DNA from 2 places in the Clostridium thermosuccinogenes genome. Region 2 is predicted to be linked to the other one. Evidence: predicted binding sites of a transcription regulator. Region 2 holds the regulator's gene; the other holds the start of a gene.
What was found. The regulator HrcA, encoded in region 2, represses chaperone genes, less so after heat shock. The targets are predictions, from matches to a motif close to TGTTAGCACTCNNNNNNNNNGAGTGCTAACA.
Positions count from the first base shown of each region.

Region 1: a site for HrcA is predicted at 1,613-1,643, ahead of htpG (molecular chaperone HtpG). Genes of this name have one in related genera too.

Region 1 is NZ_CP021850.1:1,109,141-1,112,576, forward strand. It holds gene CDO33_RS04870 (metal ABC transporter permease) at 1-184, shown strand, start outside; gene CDO33_RS04880 (AEC family transporter) at 626-1,534, shown strand; gene htpG (molecular chaperone HtpG) at 1,772-3,436, shown strand, end outside.
Region 2 is NZ_CP021850.1:1,269,556-1,272,991, forward strand. It holds gene lepA (translation elongation factor 4) at 1-358, shown strand, start outside; gene hemW (radical SAM family heme chaperone HemW) at 460-1,605, shown strand; gene hrcA (heat-inducible transcriptional repressor HrcA) at 1,772-2,836, shown strand; gene grpE (nucleotide exchange factor GrpE) at 2,978-3,436, shown strand, end outside.

The DNA of each region.
Region 1 (3,436 bases), 160 kb from region 2:
ATATTCCATGTTATTTGGTCTGATCTCCACTCTTTCCGGAATTTACATATCCTATTATGCGGAAACGGCGCCAGGAGGTACAATAGTACTGGTAAGCGTATTGATTCTTATATTTGTGCTGGTCTATAACAACACGGTGCGAAAGCTGCTGCTTAAAAATTCAGCGAGAGCCAGTGCGGAGTAAAGTCTTTAGTTAGTTCATTTTTTACATTGCTACGAAAGGCAGTTAGATATATAATATAATGAAGAAATTTTTTGCCTATGCAATTAACAAATTGAAACATCTAATATGTTGTGTTATTTATGGGGGAAAGAGGAGCTGCTCTTCGAAGCCGGACTTGGAAGCATCCTGGTGCATATCTGGGTACATATCCTGTGGGTGCATATGAACGATGGAGGAACAGCTTCCTGGCGGAATTTCGAAGCATACGGCCGAATTCTGCTTTATAGGCAATATAATGTGGGGTTTATCCTTCCGAATCAAAAATCCCTATTTCATTAGATGCTTCAAGCAAAATCTTTAGTTTAAGCGGTGTGGAGCAAATCTTTACACGGCTGCTTTTGCTGTTATAAGCTTTATATTACTGTTGTTATAAGTTTCATACTACTTTTAAAGGAGACTGGAATGGCTGTAAATACTGTAATCAACCAGATAATTGTTTTGTTTTTAATGATATTTGCGGGTTTTCTTGCCAAAAAGAAAGGTATTATTAGTGGGGCGTCAAGGAAAAAGCTCTCCGAGCTTCTTCTCAATATAACAAATCCATTGTTGATTATTTCCTCGTTTCAATTTGAGTTTTCCAGGGAGATACTTCAAAATGTGCTTATAGTGTTGGTATTTGCCATAGTTGCCCATGCTTTGCAGATCCTGCTGGGTAAACTTCTCTTCATAAAAAGCGATGGAGGTACAAAGCAGGTCGGCGAGCTTTCGGCCATATACACCAACTGTGGATTTATGGGTTTTCCCGTGCTGGAGAGCCTCTACGGAAAGATAGGCATTTTATATGGATCGGTTTATTCTGCTGTGTTTAATGTTTACCTTTGGACCCATGGAGTCATGGTATTGAACGGAAAAGGGGGAGCAAAGTCTGTCAAAAAAATCCTTCTGAATCCTGGTATTATATCGGTGGTTATAGGTTTGCTGATATTTTTCTTTTCCATAAAGCTTCCCTATCCTGTAGCTCAGGCAATGGAACTGTTAGGCGACATGACAATACCCCTTTCCATGCTGATTGTGGGTGCCACTCTGGCGGATGCCGATTTCAAGAAGCTTTTCAGTGGCTTTAATCTATATTATATAACCGGAATCAGGCTTATACTGATGCCGCTTTTGGCAATCATGATACTGAAGCTTTTCAGCCTTTCGGAGGTTCTGATGGGCACATGCGTTTTGTTTATTGCCATGCCTGTGGCCACCACCGTTTCGATATTTGCGGAAATGTACAACGGGGATACGGAGCTGGCTTCAAGGGTTGTGGTGTTTTCTACGCTTTTATCCGCTTTTACCATACCGCTTATGATTGCCTTGCTGTAATATGAATCATGCTTGTGAGGAATCCGTTACAGATGCAGTAAACAGTATCACATGGTGTACGGAAATTACTTGAAGTATTATTAGCACTCTTGCCAAGAGAGTGCTAAAATCCTCTTGACATTCTTAAATCATAAGTTGTAAGATAATATATGTCATAAATCCGGACAAGGTAGGCCAATCCACAATTTGGCCGGCTGAGTCAAGCTCATTATCAAACTGGAATAGGAGGTTTTTGGAATGAATCGTGAAAGCGGGAGCATTTCAATAAACACTGAAAATATTTTTCCTATTATAAAAAAATGGCTGTATTCAGATAAGGATATTTTCATACGAGAACTGGTATCCAACAGCAGCGATGCCATAAGCAAGCTTAAGAAGCTGGTTTCCATCGGGGAAGCTGAGGTGGAGGACGGCACTGTATACCAGATTAAAGTTGTTGTTGACAAAGATAACAAAACCATAAAAGTGATAGATAACGGAATAGGCATGACCGGGGAAGAAGTAAAAAAATACATAAACCAGATTGCGTTTTCCGGTGCCAAGGATTTTATAGAGAAGTACAAGGATAAAACCGACGAAGGTCAAATCATAGGGCATTTCGGTCTGGGCTTTTATTCGGCTTTCATGGTATCGGACAAGGTTCAGATTGATACATTGTCATACCAGAAGGGCGCAGAAGCTGTGCGATGGACAAGCACAGGAGGCACAGAATATGAGCTGGAAGCTTCCGACCGTACAGAACGCGGTACTACAGTTACTTTATATGTTGCGGAAGACAGCCAGGAATTCCTGGATCAATGGAAGATGAGGGAGATACTTCAAAAGTATTTTTCTTTCCTTCCCTATGAGTTGTATATTGAGGATGCGGCTTCCGAAAAGGAAGAAGCCAAGTCGGAGGATAAAGGCAAGGATGATGGCGAGTCAAAGAAGAGGGAACCCAAACCGATTAACGATACCTCTCCCTTGTGGCTTAAAAATCCAAGAGACTGCACGGAGGATGAGTATAAGGAGTTTTACCGCAAGGTGTTCCATGATTTTGAGGATCCCCTGTTCTGGATCCATTTGAACATGGATTATCCTTTTAACCTTAAGGGCATATTGTATTTTCCGAAGCTGAAGCATGAGTTTGAGACGATGGAAGGTCAGATTAAGCTCTATTATAACCAGGTTTTTGTTGCTGATAACATCAAGGAGATAATACCCGAGTTTCTCATGCTTCTGAAGGGTACCATCGACTGTCCGGATCTGCCTTTAAACGTGTCCAGAAGCTTCCTGCAGAATGACGGCTATGTAAAAAAGATTTCTGCGCATATAACTAAAAAGGTAGCGGATAAACTGGTATCGCTCTTTGAAAACGAGAGGGATAATTATAACAAATACTGGGATGACATCAACCCCTTTGTTAAATACGGCTGCATGAGGGAAGAAAAGTTCTTTGAAAGGGTAAAGGACATAATCATATTTAAAACCACCAATGGTGATTATGTGACTTTGAAGGATTATCTGGAGAGGAACAAGGAGAAGCATGAAAACAAGGTTTTCTATACCAATGACGAAAATCAGCAGGCGCAGTATATAAGGCTTTTCAAAGAGCAGGGGATAGAGGTTGCCATACTGCCGTCCATGATTGATTCCCACTTTATTCAGTTTATGGAGATTAAAGAAAGCGGCATCAAGTTTACCCGGGTTGACTCCGATCTGTCGGACAGCATGAAGGAAGACGGCGCGGTGGTGGACAAGGATATCCAGGATAAGCTGGAAAAATTGTTTAAAGACAATCTCAGCAACGATAAGCTAAACATTAAGGTGGAAGCGTTGAAGGCAGAATCGATACCAGGCATGATACTGGCTTCCGAACACTCCCGCAGAATGCAGGAAATGAGCCGCATGTTCGGAGGTGCA
Region 2 (3,436 bases):
TGATCTTGTAAAACTGGATATTCTAATAAACGGAGAACCGGTTGACGCTCTTTCCTTTGTAGTGCATTCTGAAAAGGCCTACTCCAGGGGAAGGAGAATAGCAGAAAAGCTTAAGGATTCAATACCGAGGCAGCAGTTTGAAATCCCGATACAGGCATGCATTGGAGGCAAGATTATAGCCAGAGAGACCGTAAGAGCATACAGGAAGGATGTCCTGGCTAAATGCTATGGCGGTGACATAACCCGTAAGAAGAAGCTTCTTGAAAAGCAAAAAGAAGGAAAGAAGAGAATGCGCCAGGTAGGAAGCGTGGAAGTTCCGCAAGAGGCCTTTATGAGCGTGTTGAAGCTGGATACGTGACGTGATGGCGAAAGCAAATGAAATTGGCAACTAAAGCAGAATATTAAATTCACAAAGGGGCACCCGATGAGGTTGCCCTTTATAATTAAGAAGGAGATTTTATGGGGACGGAAACCAAAAAGATAAGTTTATATATTCACGTGCCTTTCTGCAAGGCAAAATGCTATTATTGCGATTTTAACTCCTTCGCAGGCATGTCGGGCCGAATTGCACCCTATTTCAAAGCCCTTCTTGGAGAAATTGAGCTCTATGGAGAGCGTTTGAAGGGCTATGGCATAAAGACGATTTTCATAGGAGGGGGAACCCCCAGCTTTGTTGATGCTGAATATATATCAGCTGTTGCAGAGTCTTGCAGAAAGCATTTTGATTTGCTGGAAGATGCTGAAATAACTATTGAAGCAAATCCCGGCACGCTGAGCTTTGAGAAGCTGGCAGCCTACAGGAGCATGGGAATCAACAGGCTGAGCATGGGCTTGCAGGCGTGCCAGGATGATATTTTAAAGAGCATAGGCAGGATACATAAATACCAGGAATTTGTGGAGAACTTCCAACAGGCTAGAAGGGCAGGCTTCTCCAATATAAATGTGGATTTGATCTTCGGGCTTCCGAACCAGACTCTGGAGGACTGGAAGGAAACCCTTGATAAGGTTGCCGGCCTTGAACCGGAGCATATATCCTGCTATAGCTTGTCCATTGAAGAGGATACTGTATTTGGCGATAGGCTGAAAGCCGGCGAGCTCAAACCCGCCGATGATGAATTGGACCGCAGAATGTACCATATGGCAAAGGATATGCTGACCAGTTATGGTTATGGGCATTATGAAATATCCAATTTTGCCAAATCCGGCTTCGAATGCCTGCACAACCTGACATACTGGAAGGCGGAGGAGTATGCCGGACTGGGAGCAGGAGCCCATTCCTACCTGGATTCGGTGAGATTCAATAATGTTTATTCCGTCGAAGACTATATAGATTGCATATCCCGAGGGACCCTTCCGGTGGAGGACGAACATCCGCTGGATGCGGAGGAAAAAATGTCCGAATTCATGATGCTGGGGTTCAGGCTGATTGGCGGTATAAGCATAACAGAGTTCATGCAAAGGTTCGGCTCCGACGTATATGCTTTATTCGGAAATAAAATTAAGATGCTGGAAAACAAAGGATTGATTGAGGTTATAGGAGATTGCATCAAACTTACTGATTCAGGTCTCGATCTTGCAAATCAGGTTTTCATGGAGTTCATATAAGCGCAGCCTGCATAAATAGGCCAGCCTGAACAAATAATATCCGTGAATTCTGGTAATTGTAAATTTTCAAATACAGGAACAAATCTCTTGACAAAGATATGCTAAGGTGGTATTTTTAAAGTATATTAGCACTCGGCTTGCTAGAGTGCTAACAAGAGGGGTGTTAATGATGTTATTAGATGATAGGAAGATGCGAATTCTCCGCGCTATTATCGACGACTACATCAACACTGCGGAACCTGTAGGTTCAAGGACAATTGCCCGAAAGCATGAGCTGGGGTTGAGTTCTGCCACTATACGAAATGAAATGGCTGATCTGGAGGAAATGGGCTATCTGTCACAGCCGCATACGTCAGCAGGTAGGATACCTTCTGATAAAGGTTACAGGTTTTATGTGGATCAGTTGATGGAAGTGAGACAACTTACTCCAGCGGAGATAGAGAGCATACGGAGCACCATGGAGGTAAGAATAAATGAATTAAGTCAGCTTATAAGGCAGGCTGCCGCAGCTATGTCCCAACTGACAAAATATACGTCGGTAGCTGTCACCTCTCACAAGAAGAAAAGCATGATAAAAGCTGTACAGGTTGTTCCAATTGAGTCCGGCAAGGCGCTGGTTATAGCTGTTACAAACACAGGCACAGTCAGGAATGAGATCATAAGGATATCGGAGAGTACAACTCCTGACTTTTTGAATAGAATGTCAAATATGCTGAATGATAAAATCAGCGGTTTGACGGTGGGAGAAATCAATTTGCCTTTGTTGAACGATTTTTCACATCTGCTCGGATTGCCGGATGACCAGGTGTCACCCATATTGACCGGCATTCATGACTGCATTAAGCAGATTGACAGCCCTAACGTTTACCATGAAGGGGCTATAAATATATTTAATTTTCCGGAGTTCAGAGATATTGTCAAGGCGAGGGAATTTTTGCACATTCTGGACGAAAAGGAACTATTGTTTAATCTGCTGAATGACAATACCGGAAGTAATGAGATCACCATTCGTATTGGAACAGAAAATGAGCTGGAAGAGATTAAAGACTGCAGCCTGATAAGCGCTACTATTAGCTTTAACGGTATGGAACTGGGATCGATAGGCATATTGGGTCCCACGAGGATGGAATATCCGAGGGTTGTGTCTTCAATGAGCTTCATACAAAAGAAGATAAACAGGGAGATAAAAAAGCTCTTTGGAGAGAGTGACGACAGTAAAGACACATATTAGTTCAACTATTTATTAAAGAATGAAGCATTAAATGTTAAGTGTGATTATACCTGCTTTTAATGCTTCATTCTTAACTACTCATTAATCTCAGTTGCATCCGGCACGGGTGCGCGGACTAAAACAGGAGGTTGTAAGCGTAAAATGGAACAGCAAAAAGATCCACAGGATATCCTGAACAATGAGGTGTCCGGCAACAGTGGAAATGAGGAAGTACAAAAGGAAAATAACAATGCTGCAGGCCAGGAAGCTCAAGAAGTCCAATTGGAAACAGATTCCGAGGTAAAGACGGATCCTGAGGAGAATGCAAATTCCGAAGCTAAGGGGGATTCCGGGAGCAATGAGGAGCTGGAGGCTTTAAAGGCTAAGCTTAAGGAGCAGAGCCAAAAGTGCGATGAGTACTTTAGCAGGATGCAAAGGCTGGCAGCGGAATTTGACAATTACAAAAAAAGGACCGCCAAGGAAAAGGAATCGTTATATCTGGAAACAGTTGCAGATGTCGTGGCAGTGTTTCTGCCGGTTGCGGACAATCTTGACAGGGCTTTAAAGGCCGCGGAAGACAGCAGCGACCAGTCCCTTAAGGAAGGGGTGCAGCTTGTTCAC